DNA from 3 places in the Lentzea sp. NPDC054927 genome. Region 3 is predicted to be linked to each of the others. Evidence: riboswitches for the same ligand, from Rfam matches in the RefSeq annotation. Region 3 holds a riboswitch; each other region holds the start of a gene.

Region 1 (6,747 bases), on a different contig from region 3:
CGTCGATCTGGCGCAGGCGGTCGACGTTGGTGTCGAGGATCTGCACGTCCGCGCCCATGCCGACGGCGATCGTCGCGGCGTTGATGCCCGCCACGCCGCCGCCGATCACGACCACGCGGGCCGGGGCGACGCCGGGGACGCCGCCGGGCAGCACGCCGCGGCCGCCGGAGGGCTTCATCAGCGAGAACGCGCCGACCTGCGGGGCGAGGCGGCCCGCGACCTCGGACATCGGGGCGAGCAGCGGCAGCGAACGGTTCGGGAGCTGCACGGTCTCGTAGGCGATGGCCGTGGTGCCGGAGGCCAGCAGGGCCTCGGTCAGCGGCTTGTCGGCGGCGAGGTGCAGGTACGTGAAGAGGGTCTGGCCGGCGCGCAGGCGGGGGTACTCCGCCGCGATGGGCTCCTTGACCTTGAGGACCATGTCGCCCTCGGCCCAGACGTCGTCGGCGGAAGCGAGGATCTTGGCGCCCGCGGCGAGGTACTCCTCGTCGGTGATGGCGGAACCGAGGCCTGCGCCCTGCTCGACGAAGACGTCGTGGCCGCGGCTGGTCAGTTCGTGGGCACCGGCCGGGGTGAGAGCGACGCGGTACTCGTGGTTCTTGATCTCGCGGGGAACTGCGATCCGCACGATGACTCCTCCGTTCGGGCTGGCCTCTGTCTCACAATGTGGAGCAGTCCGAAGGTCATGTCACCGTGCGGATCGCACTATCCGGTCACTGTCTGGTTGTTCTGTAAGGACAAAGCCACCTTGAACACCCATGCGTGCTGGCCGACGCCCTGAGGCACGTCGACCACCAGTTTTCCACTCGATCGGGTCCATTTCAGGGGCCTGTCATGACCCAGCAACGTGATCTTGTCTCCGTCCTTGAGCGGCACCGGGGCGTCGACCACGAGCTGTGACCCCGGCTGGGCCAACGAGGTGATGTAGAACGCCTCGTTCGGCTTCACCGTGAACCGCAGCGAACCCAGCTGGGCCATCCGCGACCAGTACGTCGTGCCGTAGATCGACTCGCCGTTGGTCTTCAGCCACGACCCGGTCTCGCGCAGGCGCTGCTGCATGATCTCCGGGATCGAGCCGTCCGCTCGCGGGCCGATGTCCAGCAGGAAGTTGCCGTTCTTGGACGTCGTGTCGACCAGCGTGTCGATCACCTCGTCCGCGGTCATGTACATCGAGTCCGGCGTCGCCCGGTTCCACCCGTACGAACGCGGGTCGAGGCCGCGCGAGGCCTCCCACTTCTTCACCACGGTGTTCGGGTACGTCGCGTACTCGGGCGTCGTGTAGTCGTGGGTCGGGATGCCGCACCTGTCGTCGACCGTCACGTCCTTGGGCTTGGCCCGGTTCTTGGCCTTGTTGAAGTAGTCGGCCAGTACCCGCCGCGAGTCGTTCGCGCCGCCGATGTCGCACCAGATGACGTCCGGGTCGTACCCGTCGACCAGCTCGGTCATCTGCGGCGCCTGGTAGTCGCGCACGAAGTCCCGTCCGGCCTGGTAGCCGGTGTACGGCTCGGCGGCGCCGCTCCAAGGATTGCGCGGCCCGTGACCCGACCACGGGTTGTCGGGGTTGAACCACTCCGGCATCGAGAAGTAGAGCCCGTTCTTGAGCCCCGGCGTGTACTTCCGCGACGCGTCGAAGAGCTCCTTGACCAGGTCGCGCTTCGGTCCCAGGTCAACGGAGTCGCGACCGGACACCTTCGAGTCCCACAGCGCGAAACCCTCGTGGTGCTTCGAGGTCAGCACGTAGTACTTGGCGCCGGCCTCCTCGAAGAGCTTCACCCAGTCCTTCGGGTCGAACTTCGAGGCGGTGAACTGCGGGATGAACTGGTCGTACGAGAAGTTCTTCCCGAACGTCGCCGCGTGGTACGGGTTCACGGCGTTGTTCGGGTCCTGCATCCACTGCCAGTACCACTCCGCGTACTGCTCGCCCGGCGGCGACCACGCGGGCACCGAGTAGAGGCCCCAGTGGATGAAGATGCCGAACTTGGCGTCGTCGAACCAGTACGGCGACTCGTGCGTGCCCAACGACGCGTCGGTCGCCTGGTAGTCCGCCACACCCAACGAGAACTTGGCGTTCTGGGATGCCGAAACGCGTCCGGACGTCGCGATGACCTTCCCGTCGAACATGCCGGTCCGGTAGGCGTGGATCCCGATCCGCACCCGTGCCTCTTCGCCGGGCGCGAGCCGGCGCACGACAGCTGGCTGCAACGTCACCACGCCGAGCCCTTCCGCGCGCACCGAGACGTTGGAAACCCACTGGTCACCGAGGTTCACGACGGTGGCCTCGATCGTCTGGCCACCCAGCCGCGGCAGCTTGGGCGTGCTGCGGGCGGACCGGACGGCGAGCACCGCGCCCTTGCCCGCCGGTTGCAGAGACAGCGCGAACACGTGCAGCGAGGACTTGCCCTCGACGGCCGGGTTCGTCACCGGCAGCGTGATGCCGACGGCCTCCTTCTGGGGATCTGCCCAGAGCTGGGCGGTCCCGATCGACACGGGGTGCTGGTCGGTGCCGCCGGGGGAGTACCGGAACGGCGCGGAGATCGGACCACTGCCCGAGTACCAGTCAGGTCCGGTGATCGAACCGGTTGTTGAAGATCCGTCCGCGTAGTGCACGGTCGCGGTCCCTCCGGCCGCTCTGTACGAGGACGCCACGAGGAAGTGCGCGGTCAGATAGCGGCCGCGCGGGAGCTCGATCCGCTGTCCGAGAGCCACCGCGTTGTTCTTGGCCTGTGAATTTCCCGGGAAGAGGTACGGCACGCCATCGGCCGTGACCTGCCCGGACGGCAGCGCCTCCGCCGGGAACGCGTAGCCGGAACCGTCGAAGCTGCCGGTCCGGTCCGACGCGGTGTCGATGCCGTCGTTGTCGAAGAGGTGGCCGATGGGGACTGTGACAGGAGCTGGTGCCTCTGCCGCGGTGGCAGCGGGAACAGGGGTGAGCACCAGTGAGGCGAGCAAGGCGACGATGAACGGCTTCCGCATGAGACCTCCGATGTCTGCCTGACCTCACCCTGGCAGCGCTCTCCCCAATGTCAACCATCTCGCGTTGACACTTGGCGGGGGCCGCACATAGCGTTCGCGGTCGAGAACTGAAGACCGGCCGTGGCGCGAAGTGTTGATCACTGGGCGCCGAAACCCGAGTGGGAGAGACCTCGACGATCAGGTCGGGGCGCCGAAGGGGCAAGCTCCCGCACACTCTCAGGCAGCAAGACCGCTCGGGGTAGGCAACTCTGCACGGCGGAGGGGGACGCATGTTTCCTGACCCGTCACAGCCAGAGGAGTCGCCGTGGAGTTCCCCGAGAACCTGCTCTACACCGTCGAGCACGAGTGGGTCGACTGGACGCCGGGCACCCAGGACCCCCTGACCTGCGGAATCACCGAATACGCCGCCGACGCGCTCGGCGACATCGTCTTCGTCCAGCTGCCAGAGGTCGGTGCCAAGGTCGTCACCAACGCGGTCTGCGGCGAGCTGGAGTCCACCAAGTCCGTCAGCGACCTGTTCTCGCCCGTCACTGGTGAGGTGATCGAGGTCAACAGCGCTGTCGTCGACGACCCGGCGATCGTCAACACCGACCCGTACGGCGCCGGCTGGCTGTTCCGGGTTCGCGTCGAGTCGGCGGAGAACCTCCTCACGGCGGCCAAGTACGCCGAACTCACCAAATCTGACTGACCGCCCCACCACCACGAAGGACTGATCAGTGGCGATCAGCGTTTTCGACCTTTTCTCCGTCGGCATCGGACCGTCCAGCTCCCACACGGTCGGCCCGATGCGCGCGGCGGCCATGTTCGTCGAGAAGCTCGGCGACCGAGTGTCCGAAGTGGACCGGGTGCGCGTCGAGCTGTTCGGCTCGCTCGGTGCGACCGGCCACGGCCACGGCAGTCCGAAAGCCGTGTTCCTGGGCCTCGAAGGCAACCATCCGGAAGAAGTCGACCCGACGATCGCGGCCGGCCGGGTCGAGGAGATCATCGCGAGCGGCCGGCTCCGGCTCGGTGGCGCGCACGAGATCGGTTTCGTGCACGACCGCGACCTCGTCATGCACCGCCGCAAGTCACTTCCGTTGCACCCCAACGGAATGAGCTTCGAGGCGTTCAGCGGCGACAAGTCGGTCGAGCGCGCCGTCTACTACTCGATCGGTGGCGGCTTCGTCGTCGACGAGAACGCCTCGGGCACCGACCGGATCAAACCGGACTCGACGCCGTTGGCGCACCCGTTCCTGACCGGCGACGAACTGCTCGCGCGGTGCCGCGAGACCGGCCTGTCGATCAGCGAGATCATGATGGCCAACGAGCTGTCGTGGCGGACTGAAGACGAGGTGCGCCAAGGACTTCTGCACATCTGGCACGTCATGCAGGAGTGCGTGGAACGCGGCTGCAACGAGCACGGCGTCCTGCCCGGCGGCCTGAAGGTCCGCCGCCGCGCCGCCGACATGCGCAAAACGTTGGAGCGCGAGCACTTCGTCACCGACCCGCTGCGCGTCATGGACTGGGTCACGCTCTTCGCGTTGGCGGTCAACGAGGAGAACGCGGCGGGCGGCCGTGTCGTCACCGCACCGACCAACGGTGCGGCCGGCATCGTGCCCGCGGTGCTGCACTACTACACGAAGTTCGTGCCGGGAGCTTCCGACGACGGCGTGGTCCGGTTCCTGCTCACGGCGGGCGCGATCGGCGTGCTGTTCAAGGAGAACGCCTCGATCTCCGGCGCCGAGGTCGGCTGTCAGGGCGAGGTCGGCTCGGCCTGCTCGATGGCGGCCGGCGGACTCGCCGAGGTCCTCGGCGGCACTCCTGAGCAGGTCGAGAACGCCGCCGAGATCGCCATGGAGCACAACCTCGGCCTGACGTGCGACCCGATCGGCGGCCTGGTGCAGATCCCGTGCATCGAACGCAACGCCGTCGCGTCGATCAAGGCGATCACCGCCGTGCGCATGGCGTTGCGCGGCGACGGTTCGCACTTCGTCTCGCTCGACAAGGTCATCAAGACCATGCGCGACACGGGCAAGGACATGTCGGTGAAGTACAAGGAGACCGCACGCGGCGGACTCGCGGTGAACGTCATCGAGTGCTGATCTCCGCGAGGAAACCTAGCGGCGGGCGTCGTACGCCTGCTGAGCCGCCAGCACCTCCGGCATGCGCGCCTCCAGCATCTGGATCAGCGCGAGCAGGCGCTCGGCGGTCTCGCGGCCGAGCGGCGTGAGGGTGTAGTCGACGCGCGGCGGGTTCGTGGGCTGCGCGTCGCGGTGCACGAGCCCGTCCCGCTCCAGCGCGTGCAGCGTCTGCGAGAGCATCTTCTCGCTGACCCCGTCGACCCGCCGGCGCAGCTCGTTGAAGCGCAGCGGGCCGTCGAGGAGCGCGCTCATCGTGAGGCTGCCCCACCGGCCGGTGACGTGCTCCAGCGTGGGACGTGACGGGCACGCCTTCGCGAACACGTTGTACTTCATGGCGGCAAGGATACCTGGTGAAAACGCTTACGAAAAGTAAGTGGCAATGGTGAAGGGGCCCGCACACGCTGTGTGCGGGCCCTCACCTCCTAGAACGGCCAGTCGGCGTTCCGGCCTGCCTCGAGCAGGGGCACCATCCGAAAGGTCGCGTCCGTCAGGCCACCGAATTCGTGCCGATGAGCCTTGCCGGTCGCGTACGCCGCCTTCTGGTATCCGCCCAGGTTGAACCCGTAGAGCGGCACGTGCGCCGGCACGAGGCTCGAGACGTCCTGGCCGTGGTGCCCGCTGATCGTCTGCATGTCCGAGATGATGAACACGCGGTCGTGGCCCCGGTAGGTCCGCTTCAGCGACCCCGGGATGTCGGTGCCGTGCCCGACCTCGCCGATGCGCTTCAGGAACCGGTCGACCGTGCGGATCACCGACGCCCCGCGCGCGATGTCGTGCCGGAACGTGCCGTCCGCGAAGCCGATCACGTCGACCTGCTCGCCCTTGGCGCCCAGTGCGACGCCGAACACCGCCGCGGCCTTGGCCGGGGTGACCTTCGACTTCGCCGAGATCGTGCCGTGCGTCATCGACGCCGAGGTGTCGACGAGGATCAGCGACCGGCCCGGCAGTGCGGGCAGGTTGCTCAGCGACGCCTGCAGCGCCTGGTCCAGTGCGTGGCCCCAGCGCAGGCTCGGTGCCGCCTCGTACGCCGACAGGAACCGGAACGGGAACTGCCGCGAGCGAGCGACCTGGCCGGGGTCGGCCAGCCGGGTCGCGACGGCTGCCGCGACCTCGTCGGACATGCCCGCCTCGTCGAAGTTCCTGAGGTTGCGGATGAGCGCCATGTACCCCATCGACGGCGCGAGCGCCTCCCACACCTCCTTCGTCAGCGGGCCCTGCAGCCAGCCGGCCACCGACTCCCACGTCATGCCTGCCCGGCGCAGCACGTCGGCCGCGTCGGGACGTCCGAAGAGCGCCCGGCGCTGCTCGACCGGCCACGCCATCAGCTCACGGCGTGCCGCGGTCACGCGCAGCGCGTCCGGTACCGCCACATCGCTGTCGCGGCGCCGGTCCAGCACGTACTGGAAGAGCGAGCCCTGCCAGTCGGCTGCGGGAGAGGGGTGCGCGAGGTTCAGCACGTCGGCCATCCGGAAGCCACGGGCGTCGCTGTCCCACTTGAGGACCGCGCGCTCGTCGTACAGGCGCTTCACGGCGTCGGCGATGCCACGCTTGATCGGCTTCGGCACGCGCCGGCCGTTCGTGCCGGTCCAGTAGGCGAGGAGCTCGCCCGGCTCGTCGGCGCGCTGCAGCACGGAGTCGATGACGGCACGGTTGGTGA
Region 2 (6,747 bases), on a different contig from region 3:
GTCTGGCCGACGGGGTGGGAATTTCGCTCAGTTTTTCGGGTGACGCCCTGGCGCGCCGGTCATGGCGTGGATCACCGCCCGGTGGTTTCGTGAACGCATGGCAGAGCGTCGATCGCGGTGGATGGACAGCGACCTGGACCAGTTGCGCCAGCTCGCCCGCACGTTCATGGAGAAGGAGGTCACGCCGCACCAGGAGCGCTTCGCCGAGCAGAAGCAGGTCGACCGCGACCTGTGGCGCAAGGCCGGTGACGTCGGGCTGCTGTGCCTGAGCATTCCGGAGGAGTACGGGGGCGGCGGCGGCACGTTCGCACACGAGGCCGTGTTGTTGGAGGAGCAGGCACGCGCGGGCGACAGTTCGTGGGGCAACAGCGTGCACAGCGGCATCGTCGCCCACTACCTCAACTCGTACGGCTCCGAGGACCAGAAGCAGCGCTGGCTGCCCAAGCTCGCGTCCGGCGAGTACGTCGGCGCGATCGCGATGACCGAACCCGGCGCGGGCTCCGACCTCCAGGGCATCCGCACGAAGGCGATCAGGGACGGCGACGAGTACGTCATCAACGGCTCGAAGACGTTCATCACGAACGGCGCGCACGCCGACCTGGTGATCGTGGTCGCCAAGACCGACCCCGCCCAGGGCGCGCAGGGCATCTCGCTGATCGTCGTGGAGAACGACATCCGGCGCGGCCGCGTGCTCGACAAGGTCGGCATGAAGGGGCAGGACACCGCGGAGCTGTTCTTCGACGACGTCCGGGTGCCCGCCGCGAACCTGCTGGGCGACCAGGAGGGCCTCGGGTTCGTCCAGCTCATGCACCAGCTGCCGCAGGAACGCCTGATCATCGGCGTCTGCTCGATCGCGGGCATCGAGGCGGCCGTCGGCGTGACGCTGAAGTACGTGAAGGAGCGCACGGCGTTCGGCAAGGAGCTGATGAAGTTCCAGAACACCCGGTTCAAGCTCGCCGAGTGCGCCACCGAGGCAGCCGTGACCAGGGCGTTCATCGACGAGTGCATCGAGAAGCACTTGAAGGGCGAGCTCGACATCCCGACCGCCGCGATGGCCAAGTGGTGGGCCAGTGACCGGCTGGGCAAGGTCGTCGACGAGTGCGTGCAGCTCTTCGGCGGCTACGGCTACATGAACGAGTACCCGATCGCACGTGCCTGGTCCGACGCCCGCGTGCAGCGGATCTTCGGCGGCACGAACGAGATCATGAAGGAAATCATCGCGAGGTCCCTGTGAGCGGGCCTCTCGCAGGACTTCGCGTGGTCGAACTGGCAGGGCTCGCTCCCGCGCCGTTCGGCTGCATGGTGCTCGCGGACCTCGGCGCGGAGGTCATCCAGGTGCACAAGCCCGGCAGCCACCCGACGGTCCCCGGTGACTTCCTGACCCGCAACCGGCGCTCGATCGCAATCGACACCCGCAGGCCGGAGGGTGCCGAGCTGGTGTTGCGGCTGGTCGAACGCTCGGACGTGCTCATCGAGGGCTTCAGGCCGGGCGTGACCGAGCGGCTGGGCATCGGTCCGGCGCAGTGTCTGGCCCGCAACCCGCGCCTTATATATGGACGCATGACCGGGTGGGGGCAGGACGGGCCGCTGGCTCAGCGCGCCGGCCACGACATCAACTACATCGCCGTGGCGGGTGCGCTCGACCCCGTCGGACGTGCCGGTGGGCCGCCCGTCTTTCCGGTGAACTTCCTCGGCGACTTCGGCGGGGGAGGCCTGCTGCTGGCCCTCGGCGTGCTCGCCGCGCTGTACGAACGCGAGCGCTCGGGGCGTGGCCAGGTGGTCGACGCGGCCATGGTCGACGGGGCGGCGTTGCTCACGACGTTCCTGCACGGGATGAAGTCCGCGGGCATGTGGCAGGGCGGGCGCGGCGAGAACATGCTCGACGGTGGAGTGCCGTTCTACGACGTCTACGAGGCCGCGGACGGGCGGTACGTGGCGCTGGGCGCGCTGGAGGAGAAGTTCTACGCCGACCTGGTGGCCGTGCTGGGTCTGGAGGACGCACCGTCGCGCAACGACCCGGCGAACTGGCCTGAGCTGCGCGAACGCATCGCGGCGGCGGTGAAGACCCGGACGCGGGACGAGTGGGCGGACCTCGCGCGGGACACGGACGCGTGCCTGGCACCGGTCCTGACCCCTGCCGAGGCGGCGCGGCATCCGTACAACGCGGCGCGTGCCTCGTTCGTGGATGTCTCGGGGTCGTTGCACCCGGCGCCGGCGCCTCGGTTCGACCGCACCCCGACGGCGGTTCCTGCGCCCCCGGTAACGGCCGGGGTGAACACCGGGGAAGTGCTTGCCGACATGGGTGTGGCGGAGGCCCAAATTATGGAACTGCGGCGGGCAGGAGTAATTGGATGAATGCTCGCGTGCGTATTAATGGAGACACGACGGCGTGACAGAGCGTGATGTCGGCGGTTCGGCATCCGGGTGAGGCCCGGTGCAACAGTGTCTGGTCCAAGCTGTGGGATGCGAGGGAGTCCGTGTTCACCTCGTGCCCAGGACATCGGCGCAGTTGAGGCCCCTCTTTAGCCGCCATTCGGGTGACATTGGCCGTCGTGCAGGCGTGCGCCGCTGGTGGATCCTAGGAGCAGTTGGGCGTGGTCGTTGTTCATCGCAAGGGTGAATGAGGGACCATGACGGGTGACACGGGCGGTCCGCCGCCTGACCGGTGAGCGAGATGGACGGAGAGGTACCTGTGAACCTCAAGAAGGTGCTAGTGCTGGCGGGCGTCGCGCTGGTGCTGTTCCTCCTGATCACCCAGCCCGAGCAGTCCGCTTCGGCGGTGCAGCAGGTTCTCGGCTGGCTGCGTCAGGGCGCGGAGTCGATCATCACCTTCATCAGGAGCCTCTTCGGGACGGCAACGCCGATCAGCTAGTGACCCTGGGTGATCTTCGGCCGTTCGCGTTGAGCCGGATGGGTGGAATGAGGCCAATCACGCACTGGTAACGGGTGTTCTGGGGATTCAGGGTCTGGCGATTGTCAGACCTACCGAATACCTTCCGCTGCAATGGCCGATCCCCGACCGACGAGGAGGCACATATGGTCGAGGACTCCGGGGTCCACGAGCTGTTGCAGCAGTGGGCGGCTGAACGGTCTGATGACGCAGAGATGCAGGAGGTGAACCGGATCAAGAACGCATGGCTCGCTGAGGCTCCCCCCTCGGCGCCTGGCATCCCCGCCCAGCGGGGAAGCAGGGGCGGGTCGTCGCGTGGCTTGGTCAAGGTCGACTCGGCGGATCCGGCCTACGTGGCCGCGATGCGCAAGCGGGCGCCGGAGGCACCCGAGGCACTGCTCGCCGCCGCGGCGAGCTACTGGCAGCTGGTTGGCGACGTCGCCGAGGCCGAGCAGTGGTGGGACGCGGGCATCAGCCCGTTGGACCAGCGCGCGCTCGACTACCGCGCGGCTGGCCTGTCTCCTGCCGACCTCGGGCGGCGCCTGGGACCGATGACGGTTCTCCAGCACCTTCGCCGCGGTTCTGCCGCAGCCTGGTGTGTTGCTCGTCTGCAGAGGCAGCGCCGGGACGGCGTGGCATAGGTGGGAACGGGCTGTCGGAGGCGGCAGCCCTGTATCCACACTGCGTCCCTCACGGGCGGCCTCCTCTGCGGAGGCCTCACCCAAGTAGTGTGGAGGCCGTGCGCGGCCTCCTTACTCCCCAACGAGTGTTGATCGGGCTCGGCTGCCTGGTCGCACTGATCGCCTGTTGCGGGCTCGCGTGGTGGCAGTGGCAGCGCTTCGAGTCCGCCAGCGGCACGTTCCAGAACCTCGGCTACGTGCTCCAGTGGCCGCTCTTCGGCCTCTTCCCGGCCTTCATGGTGTGGCGTTTCCGCCGTTTGGCGCGCCAGAACCGTGACGCGGATCTCGCACCCGAGCCGGTTGCGCCCGCTCCTGGGCCAGTGGCTACCGTTGACGCCGTCAAACCCGCGCCTGTCGAGTACTTCGACGACGAAGAAGACGCGGAGCTCGCGGCCTACAACCGCATGCTCGCGAACCTCAACGCGCGGGACGGTCGTTGAGCGAAGGCGGGCAGATGAAGGGTGCGTTGACCCGGTTCAGGGTCATGGCTTACGTGGTCGGAGTCTTCCTGCTGCTCCTGGTCGTGGCCATGGTGCTCAAGTACGCCGCGGACATGGGCGGGGCGATGAAGGTCGTCGGCCCGATCCACGGCTTCCTCTACGCCATCTACCTGGTGATTTCCGTCGACCTCGCGCTGAAGCTGCGCTGGTCGATCAAGGGCACCGCGCTCGTGCTGCTCGCCGGCACCATCCCGTTCCTGTCGTTCTGGGCGGAGCGCAAGGTGGTCGAGAAGACTGCGCAGGGCGTGCCGCTGTGACGTTTGGCCTGCTAGCGTCTGGGGCTGACAACTGAACACGGCCGTCGATGTCGCGCGGGAGAGTCCCCTTCAGCGGGGACGCCGAAGGAGCAACTCCTCCCCGGAATCTCTCAGGTACAGGTACCGCACGACGAAGGCAACTCTGGAAAGCAGGCTGCTCGGCAGCCTCGCCCACGGTGCAAGTCGCGCTCCGCGCGGCGAAGCTCTCAGGCTCATGACAGAGGGGGAGGCTCGCTCTAGTGAGGAGTCTCCGATGGACCGTGTCATTCTTCTGATGCCTCAGCCGGCCGCGTCCGGCTCTTCGGCGCACCCTGGAGGAGCGTTCTGATGTCCCGCCTCACGCCTCTGAACGCCGAGCACGAGCAGCTCGGCGCGATGTTCACCGACTTCGCGGGCTGGCGGATGCCGCTGCGCTACTCCAGCGAGCTCGCCGAGCACCACGCCGTGCGCACCACCGCGGGCCTGTTCGACCTCACGCACATGGGTGAGATCGTCCTGACCGGACCGCAGGCGGGCGAGGCGCTCGACTACGCGCTGGTCGGCCACATCTCCGCGCTGGCCGTCGGCAAGGCCCGCTACACGATGATCACCCAGGCCGACGGCGGCGTGATCGACGACCTGATCGTGTACCGCTTGGGCGACCAGGAGTTCATGGTCGTCGCGAACGCCTCCAACGCCCTCGTCGTCGCCGAGGCCCTCGTCGAGCGCGCCGCCGGTTTCGACGTCGAGGTCGCGGACAAGTCGACCGACTACGCGTTGATCGCGATCCAGGGCCCGAAGTCGGTCGAGATCCTGTCCGGGCTGACCGACACCGACCTGTCCACGGTCAAGTACTACGCCTCGTACCCGTCCACCGTGGCCGGCGTCGACGCGCTGCTCGCGCGCACCGGTTACACGGGCGAGGAAGGCTTCGAGCTCTTCGTGGCTCCGGCCGACGCGCCCGCCGTGTGGGCCGCGCTGCTGTCCGCGGGTGAGGCGCACGAGCTCAAGCCGTGCGGACTCGGCTGCCGCGACACGTTGCGTCTCGAGGCCGGAATGCCGTTGTACGGCAACGAACTCACGACCTCCCTCACGCCGTACCACGCTGGTCTGGGCCGTGTGGTGAAGCTCGAGAAGCCGGGCGACTTCGTGGGTCGCGACGCGCTGACGAAGGTGGCGGAGTCCGAAGTGGACTCGGTCCTGGTAGGACTGAAGACCCCCGAGCGCCGCGCCCCGCGCCACGGCTACGCGGTGCTGAACGGCGACGAGGTCGTCGGCGAGGTCACCTCGGGCGCCCTGTCCCCGACGCTGGGCTACTCGGTCGCCATGGCCTACGTGTCCAGGGCGAGTGCCGAGCCCGGCACCCCACTGCTGGTCGACGTCCGCGGCAAGAAGCAGCCGGTCGAGGTCGTCGCACTTCCGTTCTACAAGCGCGCCAAGTAGGGAGATCTTCCAGATGTCCGACCAGTTCAACGCCTCCCTCGCGGAGTACGACCCCGAGGTCGCCGAGGCCGTTGCCGCCGAGCTGGCGCGCCAGCAGGGCACCCTCGAGATGATCGCCTCGGAGAACTTCACCCCCGTCTCGGTGCTCCAGGCACAGGGCTCGGTGCTGACCAACAAGTACGCCGAGGGCTACCCCGGCCGCCGCTACTACGGCGGCTGCGAGCACGTGGACGTCGTCGAGCGCCTGGCCATCGAGCGCATCAAGTCGCTCTTCGGCGCCGGTTTCGCCAACGTCCAGCCGCACTCGGGCGCGCAGGCGAACGCCGCCGCGATGTTCGCGCTGCTCCAGCCGGGCGACACGATCCTGGGCCTGGACCTGGCGCACGGCGGTCACCTGACCCACGGCATGCGCATCAACTTCTCCGGCAAGCTCTACAACGTCGTGCCGTACCACGTCGCTGACTCGGATGGCCGTGTCGACATGGCCGAGGTCGAGCGCCTGGCCGCGGAGCACCGTCCCAAGCTGATCGTCGCCGGGTGGTCCGCCTACCCGCGTCAGCTGGACTTCGCCGAGTTCCGCCGGATCGCGGACTCGGTCGACGCCTACCTGATGGTCGACATGGCGCACTTCGCCGGCCTGGTGGCCGCTGGGCTGCACCCGTCTCCGGTGCCGCACGCGCACGTCACGACCACCACTACGCACAAGACCCTTGGTGGTCCTCGTGGTGGCGTGATCCTGTCGAACGAGGCGGACATCGCCAAGAAGATCAACTCGGCGGTGTTCCCCGGGCAGCAGGGTGGTCCGCTGGAGCACGTGATCGCGGCCAAGGCCGTGGCGTTCAAGCACGCGGCTTCGCCGGAGTTCGCTGACCGGCAGCGTCGTACGTTGGAAGGTGCGCGGATTCTGGCTGAGCGGTTGTCGCAGGCGGATGTCGCCGCGGCTGGGGTGAAGGTGCTGACCGGGGGCACTGATGTGCACCTGGTTCTGGTGGACCTGG
Region 3 (6,747 bases):
TCCCGAGGAGCTTCGCTACACCGAGGAACACGAGTGGGTCGCCAGCACGGGCGAGAACACCGTGCGGGTCGGCATCACCGACTACGCCCAGGAACAGCTCGGTGACGTCGTCTTCGTCCAGCTGCCCGAGGTCGGTCACACGGTCGCGGCCGGCGACACGTTCGGCGAGGTCGAGTCGACCAAGAGCGTGTCCGACCTCTACTCGCCGCTCGACGGTGAGGTCGTCGCCATCAACGACGCGTTGGTGCAGACGCCGGACTCGGTCAACACCGATCCGTACGGCGAGGGCTGGATGGTGGAGATCCGTCTGAACGACGCGGACGCGCTGGAAGGCCTGCTGGACGCGGAGGGCTACAAGGCCTTGGTGGAGAAGGAGTGACGTCGATCTTTCGCCGCCTCTTCGGCCGGAAGGGGAGCCGCGCTGAGGGTGGCGACCCGAACGCGATAGGTTTTACCGGAAGTGACGGATCCAGCAGCAGGAGGAGAGCTCAGGTGAGCACGAACGACGGCCCAGGCGTTCCGCCGGAGCAGTCCCCGGAGCGGACCTCCGTCTTCCGGGCGGACTTCCTCCAGGAGATGGAGGGCGGCGCCGAGGCGCCCGCCCAGGAGCCGGCCGTTGCCGGTGTAGACGCACTTCCCGCCGGTTCCGCGCTGCTCGTGGTGAAGCGCGGCCCGAACGCCGGTTCCCGGTTCTTGCTGGACCGCGACACGACGAGCGCGGGGCGCCACCCCGACAGCGACATCTTCCTGGACGACGTGACGGTCTCGCGCCGCCACGCCGAGTTCCGCCGGGAGAGCGGCGAGTTCGTCGTCATCGACGTGGGCAGCCTCAACGGCACCTACGTCAACCGCGAGCCGGTCGACCAGGCCGTCCTCGCGAACGGTGACGAGGTCCAGATCGGCAAGTTCCGTCTCGTCTTCCTGACGGGCCCAGGCTCCGCGGGAGCCTGACGCGTGACGGCCGGGCGGCCACAACGCGGGGTGCTCAGCATCGGGGCGGTGCTCTCACAGCTTCGTCCCGAGTTCCCCGACGTCACCATCTCCAAGATCCGCTTCCTGGAAGCGGAGGGGCTGGTCCGCCCGGCACGCACGGCCTCCGGCTACCGCCAGTTCTCCGTGGCGGACGTCGAGAGGCTGCGGTTCGTGCTGTCCGCACAACGTGACAGATACCTGCCGCTCAAGGTGATCCGCGAACAGCTCGACACCGCTCCCGCGGACTCCATTTCGGTGTCGCGGATCGATCTGCTTGCCCAGGCCGGAATCAGCGCGGAACAGCTGTCCCAGCTGGAACGCGACGGCCTGCTGCGCACCGGCCCCGGTGGCCGTTTCACCGTCGACGACCTCGCGACGCTCCGCACGATCCGGACGATGACCGGACTCGGCGTCGAGCGCGAGCAACTGCGCGCGGTCCGCGCGGCAGCGGATCACGAGGTGGTTGTGCTGAAGTCCTTCTCAGATCCCGAGACGGTTCGGGAATTGGCTGACCTGTTCACCTCGTTGCACACGTTGTTGGTGAGAGCGGGCCTGCGGCAATCATCTTGATCACGTTCTGCCCGCAACAATTGAGCACACGGCCCGCTTGGCGGGTAGCGTCGAACGCATACGCCGGGGGATGCTCGGAGGCGAAACCGGGTACTCCCCAACGAGTCAGAGGGAGGCGAGACCCGATGAGTGAGATGCGCGTCGTGGGCGTCCGGGTAGAGCTGCCCCAGAACCAGCCGATCCTTCTGCTGCGCGAAACCGAGGGCGAGCGGTACCTGCCGATCTGGATCGGGTCCGTCGAAGCCACGGCCATCGCACTCGAGCAACAGGGCGTCCGCCCGGCTCGGCCTCTCACCCACGACCTGCTGAAGGACGTCATCGGGGCGCTGGGACGCAACCTCGAACAGGTGCGGATCACCGACCTGCAGGAGGGCACGTTCTTCGCGGAACTCGTGTTCGACGGCGACGTGCGGGTGTCCGCGCGCCCCTCGGACTCGGTGGCGCTGGCGTTGCGCGTGGGGGTGCCGATCCACGCGGAGGAGTCCGTGCTGGCGGAGGCCGGCCTCATCATCCCGGACGAGCAGGAGGACGAGGTCGAGAAGTTCCGCGAGTTCCTCGACTCGGTGTCTCCGGAGGACTTCAGGGGCGCGGACACATAGGCGTGTCGCTGTCCGTCTCGTTTGGAACCGGCGTAACCCACGGGTGTGTCGCTCGGCTGGGCTACTTTCCGCTGGCATTGCTCGCTAAACGATCACTAAACGTCACCTGAACGTCCCACATCGGGTGACGCTGTGACTCTCCACCTCAGGTTGAGGGTCGATCCTCCCCGCGCGTCGCGTTGACCTGCCCTCCGGCCGGTCTTACCGTCGAACTCGAGTGGACGTCACCCGGTTCGTGAGAGCTGACGTGGTGGCTTGACGGCCTCGACTTTCGTGGCCGTTGGCGAGGGGAGGCAGGCGTGGCCGAGGAAGCGCCCGTGAGGGCCGAATCCGGGCAGCAGGGTGAGCTGTTCCCGGACTCCTCGCTGCCGGACGAGCTCGTCGGCTACCGGGGTCCCGCGGCGTGTCAGATCGCGGGAATCACGTACCGGCAGCTCGACTACTGGGCCAGGACCGGACTCGTCGCTCCGACGATAAGGATGGCCCACGGTTCCGGGAGTCAACGGCTCTACTCCTTCAAGGACATCCTGGTCCTGAAGGTGGTGAAGAGACTGCTGGACACCGGCGTCTCGTTGCAGAACATCAGGGTCGCCGTGGACCACCTGCGCCGCCGTGGCGTGCAGGACCTGGCGAAGATCACCCTCTTCTCGGACGGCACGACCGTCTACGAGTGCACCTCACCGGAAGAGGTCGTCGATCTGCTGCAGGGCGGTCAGGGCGTGTTCGGCATCGCGGTGAGCGGTGCGATGCGGGAGATCTCCGGGACGATCCACGAGTTCCCGGCCGAACGTGCGGACGGCATGGAGATCGCTCCCATGACGGAGGACGAGCTGACGCGCCGCCGGCGGGAGCGCGCGACCGGCTGATCGGTGCTGATCGGTGAGACGTAGGTCGCGTCCCTGGGGACTACCTGGGCTGCCTGCGGGTATTCTTCACGGGTAGTCGCTGAACTCAGGCGGGAGAGACCGGGGTTTCGAAACCCGGCGCCGAAGGAGCAAGTCCCTCCCCGGGAACCTCTCAGGCATCCAGGACCGCGTGAGCGAGACGCCTCTGGAAAGTGGACCGCTGAAGAGTGTGCTGAAGACTTTTCTGCGGTCCCGCCGACGGTGAAAGCCCCGCCTCACAACGGGGTGAACCTCTCAGGCGCCCGTCACGGGTACGGACAGAGCGGGGAGGGCACAGGACACGTGTGCCCGCAGCCACCCCCGGAGGCGTTTGATGACGCAGGACCGCATTCCGCTCGCCGCTCTCGAGCACGGCATCCCGTTCGCCGACCGCCACGTCGGTCCGCGCCCCGCCGAACTCGCGCGCATCCTCGACGTCATCGGCGTCGGATCGCTGGAGGAGCTGGCGCAGCGCGCGGTGCCTTCGTCGATCCACGAGCGCGACCTCGTGCTCGACCTGCCGGCGCCGGCCACCGAGACCGAGGCGCTGGCCGAGCTGCGTGAGCTCGCGTCGCAGAACCGCCCGATGACGCAGATGATCGGCCTCGGCTACTACGACACCGTCACGCCGGGCGTCATCCTGCGCAACGTGCTGGAGTCGCCCGCCTGGTACACCGCGTACACGCCGTACCAGCCGGAGATCTCGCAGGGCCGGCTCGAGGCGCTGCTGAACTTCCAGACCATGGTCGGCGACCTGACCGGCCTGCCGGTCGCGAACGCGTCCATGCTGGACGAGTCGACCGCCGCCGCCGAGGCCATGACCCTGGTGCGCCGCGCGGGTCGCTCGAAGTCGAACAAGTTCGTCGTCGACGCCGACACGCTGCCGCAGACGCTGGCCGTCATCGAGACGCGCGCCGAGCCGCTGGGCATCGAGATCGTCGTCGCGGACCTGTCGCAGGGCATCGAGGGCCTCGGCCTGGGCGGCGACTTCTACGGCGTGCTGCTGTCGTACCCCGGTGCGTCCGGTGTGGTGCGCGACCAGGCCGCGCTGATCGAGGAGATCCACGCGGCGGGCGCGCAGGCCGTCGTCGTCGCCGACCTGCTGGCGCTGACGCTGCTGCGCGCGCCGGGCGAGATCGGCGCGGACGTCGTCGTCGGCACCACGCAGCGCTTCGGCGTGCCGATCGGCTTCGGTGGCCCGCACGCCGGGTACATGGCCGTCCGGTCCGGACTGGAGCGCCAGCTGCCCGGCCGTCTCGTCGGTGTCTCCGTCGACTCCGACGGGTCGCTGGCCTACCGCTTGGCGTTGCAGACGCGTGAGCAGCACATCCGCCGCGAGAAGGCCACGTCGAACATCTGCACCGCGCAGGTGCTGCTGGCCGTGATCGCCTCCATGTACGCGGTCTACCACGGTCCCGAGGGCCTGCGGTCGATCGCGACCCGCGTGCACCGCCTGGCCACCGTGCTCGCCACGGGCCTGTGCGAGGCCGGTCTCGACGTCGTGCACGGCGAGTTCTTCGACACCGTCCAGGTGCGCGTTCCCGGTGAGGCCGCCGCGGTCGTCGCCAAGGCGCGTGAGGCCGGCATCAACCTGCGTCAGGTCGACGCCGACGTCGTGGCGATCGCGTGCGACGAGAAGACCACGCGCGCGCACCTCGTCGCGGTGTGGGAAGCCTTCGGTGTCACCGGGTCCGATGTGGACGCGATCGACGCCGACACCGCGGACGGCATCCCGGCCGACCTGCGCCGCACGTCCGACTACCTGACCCACCCGGTGTTCCACGCGCACCGCTCGGAGACCGCGCTGCTGCGGTACCTGCGTGCGTTGTCGGACAAGGACGTCGCGCTCGACCGCAGCATGATCCCGCTCGGTTCCTGCACGATGAAGCTGAACGCCACCGCGGAGATGGAGTCCATCACCTGGCCGGAGTTCTCGACGCTGCACCCGTTCGCGCCCGTCGAGGACGCCAAGGGGCTGCTGCGGATCGTTTCCGACCTCGAGGCCTGGCTGGCAGAGGTCACCGGCTACGACGCGGTGTCGTTGCAGCCCAACGCCGGTTCGCAGGGCGAGTTCGCCGGTCTGCTGGCGATCCGCGCGTACCACCGCGCGAACGGCAACGCCGACCGCGACGTCTGCCTGATCCCGTCGTCCGCCCACGGCACCAACGCCGCTTCCGCTGTCATGGCGGGCATGCGCGTCGTCGTCGTGAAGTGCGACGACAAGGGCAACATCGACATGGGTCACCTGCGCGAGACCGTCGCGGAGCACGCCGACGACCTCGCCGCGATCATGATCACCTACCCGTCTACCCACGGCGTGTACGAGGACACCGTCAGCGAGGTCTGCGGCCTGGTCCACGACGCGGGCGGCCAGGTGTACGTCGACGGCGCGAACCTCAACGCGTTGATCGGCCTGGCGCGCTACGGCAAGTTCGGCTCGGACGTCTCCCACCTGAACCTGCACAAGACGTTCTGCATCCCGCACGGCGGCGGTGGCCCCGGCGTCGGCCCGATCGGTGTGAAGTCCCACCTCGCACCGTTCCTGCCGAACCACCCGCTGCAGCCCACCGCAGGCCCGGCGACCGGCGTCGGCCCGATCTCCGGCGCCCCGTGGGGTTCCGCGTCGATCCTGCCGATCTCGTGGGCGTACGTGCGCATGATGGGCGGCGACGGCCTGCGCCGCGCGACCCTGACCGCCGTGGCCGCCGCGAACTACGTGGCCCGCCGCCTCGACGAGCACTACCCGGTCCTCTACACCGGCGAGGGCGGCTTCGTGGCCCACGAGTGCATCCTCGACCTGCGCCCGATCACCAAGGCCACCGGCGTGACGGTGGACGACGTCGCCAAGCGCCTCGCCGACTACGGCCTGCACGCCCCGACGATGTCGTTCCCGGTCGCCGGCACGCTGATGGTCGAGCCGACCGAGTCCGAGGACCTGGCCGAGATCGACAGGTTCATCGACGCCATGATCGCCATCAAGCACGAGATCGACCGCGTGGCCGTCGGCGAGTGGACCGTGGAGGACAACCCGCTGCGCAACGCCCCGCACACCGCGGCCTGCGTGACCGTCGGCGAGTGGAACCACCCGTACACCCGCGAGGAGGCCGTCTACCCGGCCGGTACCGGTGCTCCGAAGATCTGGCCGCCGGTCCGCCGCATCGACGGCGCGAAGGGCGACCGCAACCTGGTCTGCTCCTGCCCGCCGCTCTCGGCGTACGGCAGCTGATCTAGGTAGAAAGGAAACGGGCGCACTCGGGGGTGCGCCCGTTTCTCATACCGCAGAAGGGCAGGCGTCGTCGCCGCAGTTCTCGTCGACGCCGATGCCCGGCTTGTTCAGGTCGTGCTCGAACGCGTAGTGGAAGCACTCGGGGTGCATCCGCTCGAACAGCTCGAAGTCTTCCTGGTCCAGCTCGACGGCCTCGCCGCACCGCTGACACGTTTGCTCTTCCGACACGGGCAAATGGTCTCACCCGCGCCGTGCGAACAGGATCGCCCCGTCCGTGCCCAGCAACCACTGGGCCTCGACGGTGAACCCCGCCTCGCTCAGCCACCCGGCCACTCGCTCCGGCCGCCGCAGGTGGACGTGCACCCGCATCGGATGCCCGCCGTACCCCTGCGTCTTCATCCGCGTCTCGTCCCCGACGTGGAAGCCGATCATCAGCAACCCGTTGGGGCGCAACGCTTCGCGGAAGTGCTCGAAGACCGTGGGCACCTCGTGGTCC

Evidence for each region. Region 3 has a riboswitch for glycine ahead of gcvP (aminomethyl-transferring glycine dehydrogenase). Riboswitches for the same ligand answer to the same signal wherever they lie in the genome.
Region 1: another riboswitch for glycine. It lies ahead of gcvH (glycine cleavage system protein GcvH); the one in region 3 lies ahead of gcvP (aminomethyl-transferring glycine dehydrogenase).
Region 2: another riboswitch for glycine. It lies ahead of gcvT (glycine cleavage system aminomethyltransferase GcvT); the one in region 3 lies ahead of gcvP (aminomethyl-transferring glycine dehydrogenase).

Annotation. Positions count from the first base shown of each region.
Region 1 is NZ_JBSGXZ010000016.1:12,829-19,575, reverse strand. It holds gene ald (alanine dehydrogenase) at 1-625, opposite strand, end outside; gene ACWGE0_RS22155 (alpha-L-fucosidase) at 703-2,970, opposite strand; glycine riboswitch at 3,120-3,212, shown strand; gene gcvH (glycine cleavage system protein GcvH) at 3,275-3,658, shown strand; gene ACWGE0_RS22145 (L-serine ammonia-lyase) at 3,687-5,051, shown strand; gene ACWGE0_RS22140 (winged helix-turn-helix transcriptional regulator) at 5,067-5,423, opposite strand; gene ACWGE0_RS22135 (TROVE domain-containing protein) at 5,513-6,747, opposite strand, start outside.
Region 2 is NZ_JBSGXZ010000078.1:515-7,261, reverse strand. It holds gene ACWGE0_RS44815 (acyl-CoA dehydrogenase family protein) at 98-1,234, shown strand; gene ACWGE0_RS44810 (CaiB/BaiF CoA transferase family protein) at 1,231-2,355, shown strand; gene ACWGE0_RS44805 (hypothetical protein) at 2,693-2,872, shown strand; gene ACWGE0_RS44800 (helix-turn-helix transcriptional regulator) at 3,037-3,531, shown strand; gene ACWGE0_RS44795 (hypothetical protein) at 3,630-4,010, shown strand; gene ACWGE0_RS44790 (DUF3817 domain-containing protein) at 4,025-4,327, shown strand; glycine riboswitch at 4,373-4,463, shown strand; glycine riboswitch at 4,465-4,555, shown strand; gene gcvT (glycine cleavage system aminomethyltransferase GcvT) at 4,655-5,749, shown strand; gene glyA (serine hydroxymethyltransferase) at 5,763-6,747, shown strand, end outside.
Region 3 is NZ_JBSGXZ010000008.1:276,049-282,795, reverse strand. It holds gene gcvH (glycine cleavage system protein GcvH) at 1-379, shown strand, start outside; gene garA (glycogen accumulation regulator GarA) at 493-951, shown strand; gene ACWGE0_RS16075 (MerR family transcriptional regulator) at 955-1,542, shown strand; gene ACWGE0_RS16070 (bifunctional nuclease family protein) at 1,668-2,141, shown strand; gene ACWGE0_RS16065 (MerR family transcriptional regulator) at 2,441-3,007, shown strand; glycine riboswitch at 3,088-3,185, shown strand; glycine riboswitch at 3,190-3,309, shown strand; gene gcvP (aminomethyl-transferring glycine dehydrogenase) at 3,360-6,251, shown strand; gene ACWGE0_RS16055 (hypothetical protein) at 6,297-6,479, opposite strand; gene ACWGE0_RS16050 (class I SAM-dependent DNA methyltransferase) at 6,492-6,747, opposite strand, start outside.